2 regions of the Metabacillus sp. 22489 genome follow, and region 2 is predicted to be linked to the other one. Evidence: predicted binding sites of a transcription regulator. Region 2 holds the regulator's gene; the other holds the start of a gene.
What was found. Region 2 encodes Rex, which represses fermentation and respiration genes when NADH is low (regulators of the CRP and FNR family bind a similar motif). Its sites were predicted from a motif close to TTGTGAAATATTTCACAA; they were not measured.
Positions count from the first base shown of each region.

Region 1: the regulator Rex is predicted to act here: its motif matches at 2,392-2,409, upstream of ACTJJ9_RS00540 (nitrate/nitrite transporter).

Region 1 covers NZ_JBQENT010000001.1:107,333-111,662, reverse strand. Annotated here, with positions in the region: gene mreC (rod shape-determining protein MreC) at 1-47, shown strand, start outside; gene ACTJJ9_RS00545 (hypothetical protein) at 192-725, opposite strand; gene ACTJJ9_RS00540 (nitrate/nitrite transporter) at 740-2,251, opposite strand; gene ric (iron-sulfur cluster repair di-iron protein) at 2,696-3,394, opposite strand; gene ACTJJ9_RS00530 (hypothetical protein) at 3,595-3,879, shown strand; gene hisC (histidinol-phosphate transaminase) at 4,032-4,330, opposite strand, start outside.
Region 2 covers NZ_JBQENT010000067.1:5,021-9,350, reverse strand. Annotated here, with positions in the region: gene tatC (twin-arginine translocase subunit TatC) at 1-688, opposite strand, end outside; gene ACTJJ9_RS24515 (twin-arginine translocase TatA/TatE family subunit) at 707-898, opposite strand; gene ACTJJ9_RS24510 (redox-sensing transcriptional repressor Rex) at 935-1,582, opposite strand; gene moaC (cyclic pyranopterin monophosphate synthase MoaC) at 1,749-2,234, opposite strand; gene ACTJJ9_RS24500 (ABC-F family ATP-binding cassette domain-containing protein) at 2,471-4,330, shown strand, end outside.

The DNA.
Region 1 (4,330 bases), on a different contig from region 2:
ATTATTACGATATAAATTATGTTTTAGTTTTACAAAATCCTAAATAAGGAGCTTTTGTTCATACAAGGGCATGAGGAATAAGTAAAAAGCTAAAAAAGAGGGGGTGTCCAAGATAGGGGCTGACCCCCAAACATCATTATTAAGCTTCTTAACTATTTTCTTTAGGAATAAGACTATTGATACATCATAAATTACCATTCGTTTGACGCTTCAATCTTTAAATCCTTCCCTTTAAATGTTTTTTCACCGAATAGCGTAACCAATGTACATTTTGTTATCGTGTCCTCATATTCAGATGTTTCGTATCCAACAAATAATCCTGATGCGAGTTCAACTTCAGATTCATTTATAACACGAACCTTTTTCCCGGAAAGTGATGTCAGCATAGCCTTTTGGATAAATCGATACCATTTTTGCCAATTTGTTATAATATACGCTGGTTCACCAGTTTCAGTATAGCCTAACAAACTATTTTTATCGTAGATTGTTCCTTTAAGCCGGTCCTGAATACTAGAAAGGAGAAAATGGATTTTTCTATATTCCTGAATGCCTAATTGATTAGAATAGGTAATAGATAGTTCCTTATTTCGTGTATCGATCTCAACATTCAATAGATTTCTTTTATTAATAGGATAGACAAAACGATTATCAATCCATTTAAAACCATACTCTTTTAGGATTGGCATCATTTCATTTCCTTGATATGTTAGAATTGCAGATAACATGATTTTATTCCTTCCTATTTAATCATTCTCATTTTTTCCTTCGAAATATCGTTAAATTGACCAACATAATATTTTATTTCTCCAGCTTCATTACTTATTTTCGTAATCGTTAACCATTCAGGATAAATTTCACCATTTTTCCGCTTGTTCCATATTTCGCCCTGCCAATAACCATTTGTTTTCACTTCAGACCATAACGTTTGATAAAATGCCCGATTATGTTTTCCTGATTGTAATATATTCGGCTTTTTCCCAATAACTTCTTCCATTTCATAGCCTGTAACTTTTGTAAACGCAGGATTGACACTTTGAATAATCCCTTCACGATTTGTAATCATAAGCCCTTGTGCCGTGTTCTGAATAATTTTATTGTCAATTTGGCGTTCCTCTTGGTAGTACATAAAGACAACAATGACAAAGCTAAGCAATGCAAATTCGGATAAAGCCATAAATCCAATAGCATAATGACCTGTTAAATTAAATACAGATGTTAATACAAGAGGTGGAAAAAAGCCTCCTAGCCCTCCCATTGCAGCCACAATTCCATTAACGATACCTGCTTGCTTTGAGAAATATAGTGGGACGAGCTTGAATACTGTTCCATTTCCGATACCAGCACAAACAGCGACAGTTAAAACACCAATTGTATATATTTCAATTGTTGGTGAAAAGGATAAAATGACACCTGAAATCGTCAAACCACCAAATACAAACATAAGCATATAATAAGTGTTAAATTTATCTGCAAGAAAGCCGCCGATGGGGCGAAGAATAGTTGCTAGCACAATAAAACCTGCTGTTCTTAATCCAGCTGAAACAGGATCAAGCTCAAAGTGGTTCACAAGAAAATTGGGTAAATAAATCGTAAATGCTACGAAGCCGCCAAACGTAATAAAATAAAACAAGCTTAAAAACCAAAGGATTTGATTTCGATATACTTCTTTTATTTGCTGCATGATTGGCTGCTTAATTTTTTGTTCTTTTTTATCACCTAGGAAAAAGTTCGAAACGGCAAATAATAATAAAAGAACGATATAGAGTCGGACCGTTTGTTCCCATCCAATTGTTTTTGCCAACACTGGTGCGGCAAATGTTGTTATTGCTGTTCCGATATTTCCTGCACCATATATTCCATTAATAAAACCATGCTTTTCTTTACTGTAATACTTTGGAAGGGAGGTAACACCAACAGAAAAGACAGCTCCACTTATCCCTAAAAATAGACCTCCTAAAATTAAATCAAATAATGAATTTGCGATGCTAATATAATAAACAGGAAAAATTAAAAGGATAAAACTAATCGTGAAAATAATCCTTGCTCCAAATCGGTTAGTAAAATATCCGATCGGAATTCTAAGAATCGAACCTAAAATAACAGGAATCGCTGTTACGAGTGCAATTTCTTGTTCAGTTAAACCGAAATCCTGTTTGATATTTGGCATAAGAGATGAAATTAACACCCATACCATAAATCCTGCGGTTAAACTTAAAGTTTGAAGAGGAAGCTGAACTTTTTGACGCTTCATCATGAATTCTCCTTTCGAGTTCTTTTTTAAGTTGACTCTGCTAAAAATTGCCGACACTAACCTTTAAAAACCATTTGTGCCAGATACCTTTAACTTAGCCATATTTTTAAAGGTATCTTAGCAAACCAGTTACATTCTGTTTGTGTAAAATATCACATTTAAAGAGCGTTTTTAAAAAGGTGTAACATTTTCGCAACAAAAAACCTACCCAAGCATTTAGGGTAGGCATTTTATCATCCTTTTTTACATTATGCTGTGAATCTTTGTTGTTTATTTCCTATTTACAGCATTTGCTTTTCACGGACATTTCGGAACCCTCCTTAAGAGCATTAGCCCTTTAAGGCCTCACTTTAACACACTACTCCCGCAGGAGACTCACGAATTCTCTCCAATAAAAAACAAAATGAATGAAATCTATAACTAGCTTTAATACGAGATTTTACATTATGAAAGATACCTAGGAAAGAGGATGTTATTTTCTAAATGAATATGCTGGAACATATCATCCTCTAGCATTTCCAAACGGTTATAAACTAAACGATACGTTCCACAAGCAGATTCAGGTACATGATAATCATTTGTTAACATACGAATTTTCTTTAAAATGTTACCTGCTGCATTGTGTTCATCCTCGAGACTATTTATTAATATCTGCAATTCTATTCGCGATTGTTCTGACTTTTCTTTTTCATATTTTAAAATTTTCGGAAAAACCGCTGTTTCTTCCTTTTCAAAATGCTCGTATAACTCTTCCTTTAACTCTGTAAAAAGTGCTAAAAGTTGATGCAAATGTGGATGATGTTTACCGTGTACAAATGCGACCTTTTTCACATAAGGCGTCATTTGCTTCACTTCAGATAAGGCAAAATGATGGTGTACAGAAATAATATGATGAAGTAATTTTTCTGATTCAACCATTCTCCAATCTGTCTCTTCTGTCGAACGATTATTCTCTAGATAAAATTGTTCAAGCTTTTTGACAATTTCATCTGCCGGAAGCTTCCGATCGGCAATTGCCTGTTCTAGCGATTTCATTCCTCCACAGCAAAAATCAATTTTAAAATGTTTAAAAAAATCACTGGATTGTGGAAACGCTGCGACAATTTCTCCAATTGTTGTTGTGCGGTTAAATTTTTCAATCATACTTGCACCTCCTAAAAGAAGCATACTAAAGTTTACAAACGATTGTTGTGATATCTATCACAACAATCGTTTGTTTTCTATCAATTTAATTGGAAACATTTTAGCATAGCATTTTCTCCTAATGTCTACTAATCTGTAAGATATAAGCTTTAAAACTAGCTTGATAGCTCCAATAGCTTATAGGATGAGGAGATAAAAAAATGAATTATTCAACTGTGCAGCAAATTATGAATAGTCCTGATACGAATCAGGCCGTTAAATATATTAAAAAGCTATGGTATGCGAAGGAAGAAGGCTATTTGTCATTATCAAATAACTATCATTTTTATAAAAATGAGGTCATGCATTTACGAGCATATGCACCTGATAATTGGAAGTTGAACATAGGAGATCGATCCTTTTCAATTTCAAAGCAAATTGATAATCATGGGATTTGTAAAGTGACGATATTTGCCAACGGAGACATATCATATACAATACATTAAAAAATCTCAGACAAATTCTGAGATTTTTTTGTTATGTTATTGCTTTAATACATTTTCGAGCTATGCTATGTTTATTGAATATATGAATAACCCTGTAATGGAGGGGTACCTAATGAAATTGGCAGTCTCCACTGTAGTCAAAGATAATAGTTTTAGAGAATCCTATACTTTCCTTCTTTTATAATAGAGGAAACCACATTAAATAAAATCTCCATTTCTTCCTCTGTGCCTACTGAAATACGCAATTTATCCTTCAATCGAGGGGAATCAAAATAACGGACGTATATGTTTCTTTGAATGAATGCTTCATATAGCTCTTTTGCTGTCATGTTTCCATGGCTAGGAGGTGTACATAGGATAAAATTCGTTTCAGATGGTAAAACGGTAAACCCTAACTCTTTTAACCTGTCACTAATACGATCACGAATTTGTTTAATCCTATTAATTGTTG
Region 2 (4,330 bases):
AAACCCATATACTTATTTCATACAAAATAAACAAAGGAATTGATACCATTAAATGAGAGGTCAGCTCTGGAGGTGTTATCAATGCCGCTATAACTAGTAAGACAAAATACGCGTATCTTCTAATCTTTGATAGAAACATAGGGGTAACAATTCCTAGTCTTGTAAGAAACATGACAACAACTGGTAATTGGAATAGTACACCAAATGGAATGACTAGCTGTAATAAGAAAGTAAAGTATTCATTAATCCCGATGACTTGGTTTATTCCTAAATCATTTGAGATTCTTTCCATAAATTCAACGACAAACGGAAATAAAATAAAATAAGAAAAGGCCACTCCTAATAAAAATAACCCTACTGAAATTGGAATATAGCTTAAGGTGACCCGTCTCTCCTTTTCATAGAGACCAGGACTTACAAAAGACCATAATTGATATAGTATGATCGGTGACGTAAGAACAAAAGCAATGATAAACGCAAATTTCATATAGACCATTAACGGGTCTGTTAAATTAAAGGAGTTTAATGTTAAATTTCTTGCTTCATCAGTATGCTGCAAATAGATAATAATCGGTCTTGAAAGCAAAAAGCCAGCTATTACCGCTATGAAAAAGAAAACGACAACAATAATCAGTCGTTTTCTTAGCTCCGCAATATGTTCAAAGACCGACATTTCATTTTGTTTCATATCGGTTTCATTCCTATCTTACTTGACTTCTTCCTTGTTTTTTCCCTTTTGATCCTCATTGTCATCATCTGCTAACCCTTTTGTTGCATTCTTAAATTCTCTTAACGTATTTCCCGCTGCTTTACCTAGCTCTGGTAATTTTTTCGGTCCGAAAATTAATAACGCGACGATAACAATTAACACTAGACTCCCAGGTCCTATGTTTGGCATAATGCCACACCTCCTTATGTTTATAGAAAGCTTTTTTTAAGATTTTTCATCAATCGGATAATGCTTTAAAAAGTAAACAAGTGATTGTAGCTCAACGGCAAGATCGATATGGTGAATTCGTATTTGATCAGGAACATTTAATCTTGCTGGTGTAAAATTAAGTATTCCTTTAATCCCTTTTACAATGAGACGATCGGTTATCGCCTGTGCTGCTGGAGCTGGGACAGTTAAAATAGCGACCGTTACATCATCAGGTAAAATCTCTTCAAGATCGTCTAAATTATATACCGGTACTCCACCTATCTCCTTCCCGATTTTCTCCTTATCAATATCAAATGCTAAAGAGATGACCGTATTATTATTTTTCGTAAAATTATAATGCAAAAACGCAGTTCCTAAATTCCCAACTCCAATTAAGCAAACATTTGTTGTTTCATCCTGGTCTAATGTTTTTCGAAAGAATGACAACAAATAGTTCACATTGTATCCATAGCCTTTTTTACCTAGTGCTCCGAAATAGGAAAAGTCTCTACGAATTGTTGCAGAATCTACCTTTACTGCATCACTTAATTCTGCTGATGATACTCGCTGTTTACCAGACGAGTGTAGATTTTTCAGAAACCTATAATATAAAGGAAGCCGCTTCGCTGTCGCTTGTGGTATTTTTGATTGTTCTATATTCACTCTTATCCCTCACATTCATTCAAAAGCGTGACTTCGATTTTATTACCCATATCTTTTTTCTTCATCCTAACTCCAATGAGGGCAGGAGTTTATTCATTTCTTCTTTTATCATTTATGTAATAATAATCGTGAAGTCTTTACTTGCTGCTATTGATTGGATTCTCTTCTACAAGTTTCTGTAGAAGTTCCCGCTTTTTCCACCAGTTTTTTCTACTAAAAAAGTTGGTCCGATAATCATGCCTTTATCAACAGCTTTACACATATCATAAACGGTTAAGGCTGTTATGCTTGCAGCAGTTAACGCTTCCATTTCAACCCCTGTACTCCCTTTTGTTTTGACAGTTGTTGTAATAAGAAGGATATATTCATTATCCTTGATATCCCACTGAAATTCAATATCTACACCTTTTATCGGAATGGGATGACACATCGGGATAACCTGTGACGTTTGCTTTGCTGCCATAATTCCAGCTACTTGCGCAACGGAAAGTACATCACCTTTCCCCATTTCATAATTGTTTATCTTGTCATAAACATCCTTTGTAACCTGAATGCTCGTCTTCGCCTTCGCTGTTCTTGCTGTGTCATTTTTTTCGGTTATATCAACCATTTTCGCTCTACCTTGTTGGTTAAAATGCGTAAATTCTGACATATCTATTTCCCCTTATACGTAGACTATACACTATTTTTTATCATCTGTCTGTTTAGTATTTGTGAAAAATTTACTGAGATCATCACTCAAGTACAAGTCTTCTTCTTTCTATTTCATTTCTAATGATAGTAAATTTTTTTATTTAAAAGAGTGGTGGGAAAAATCCCCTTTAGTCTCAATGTTGCCCAATACATGTGATTTAAGCTACACTTAAATTATTAGTAGAGGTGAATGTTATGATTTTATTACAAATAAATCAGCTTAGTAAATCTTTTGGTGCTGACCCTATTTTAACCAATATTAAGCTAGAAGTACAAACTAAGGATAAAATAGCGATCGTTGGCCGTAATGGTGCGGGAAAATCAACGCTATTAAAAATTATCGCTGGCAGTATGTCCTATGACAGTGGAGAAATTATTAAACCTAAGGGTGTTTCAATTGGTTATTTAGCTCAAGATACCGGTCTTGAATCACAATTATCTATTTGGGATGAGATGCTTACAGTCTATAAAGAGCTTCAAATAATGGAACATGAGATGAGACAGCTTGAACAAAAAATGTCGGTTATCGACCCTAGCAACAATTCTCGTGAATTTGAACAACTATTAAAAGAATATGATAGCCTTCAAATTACCTTTAAAGATAAAGGTGGCTATCAATATGAAGCAGACATTCGTTCCGTCCTGCATGGTTTAGGGTTTAGTCATTTTGATTCCGCTACAAAAATTTCCTCATTAAGTGGGGGACAAAAGACTCGTCTAGCTTTAGGTAAGCTGCTGTTAACGAATCCTGACTTATTAATTTTGGATGAACCAACAAACCATTTAGATATTGAAACATTAACATGGCTTGAACACTATTTACAAAACTACTCTGGTGCCATTTTAATTGTCTCACATGACCGTTATTTTTTAGATAAAATTGTAACACAAGTATATGAGATTAGTCGCCATACGAGTACAAAATATCTCGGAAACTATAGTAGCTATTTAAAATATAAGCAAGAGAATTATGAAAAAGAATTAAAGGCATATGAAAGACAGCAAGAGGAAGTTGCTAAGCTGCAGGACTTTATTCAACGGAATTTAGCCCGGGCATCAACTACTAAGCTTGCTCAAAGTAGAAGGAAAAAATTGAATAAAATGAGTTTAATGGACAAGCCGCTCGGTGACGAAAAATCGGCCAACTTTCAATTTGATATTGAAAGACAAAGTGGAAATGATGTACTGAAGGCTACTGACATTTCTGTCGCATATAGCCCAGGCAATCCAATCTTATCAAATATTTCCTTCTCTATTTCTCGTGGAGATAGCATTGCCTTAGTAGGACCAAATGGAATCGGTAAATCTACTCTGCTTAAATCGATCGTCCAAAAGCTTGATTCATTTACAGGTAGCTTTGCACTTGGCTCACATGTACAAATAGGCTACTATGATCAGCAACAAGCAGATTTAAATTCAAATAAGCGAGTTCTTGACGAGCTATGGGATGAATATCCTACGAAAACAGAAAAAGAGATCCGAACCGTTCTTGGTAATTTCTTATTCTCTGGTGACGATGTACTTAAACCTGTTCACTCCTTAAGCGGCGGAGAAAAGGCTCGGCTTGCTTTATCAAAATTAATGCTGCAAAATGCAAATTTCCTCATCCTAGATGAACCAACGAACCATTTGGACTTAGATAGTAAAGAAATTCTAGAAAATGCGTTAATCGATTATCCAGGTACGATATTATTTGTTTCACATGACCGTTATTTTATAAATAGAATTGCGACGAAAGTATTTGAGCTATCTAGAGACAAAGTAACCGAGTACTTAGGTGATTATGATTACTACCTAATGAAAAAAGAGGAACAGCTAGAAATTGAACAATTAAATAAGCAAGAGAAGGAATCAGAGAAGAAGGATGTTGAAGCAACACAATCAACAGGTAAGCTTTCCTATCAACAGGAGAAAGAGTTAAAAAAACTTGAAAGACAAAAACAAAGAAGAATTGAAGAAATAGAAGAACAAATCAGCCAGTTAGAAGACCAAATAGAAAAAAATGAGAAGCTTCTATGTGATCCTGAAATCTATCAAAACCATGAGGAAGTTCAA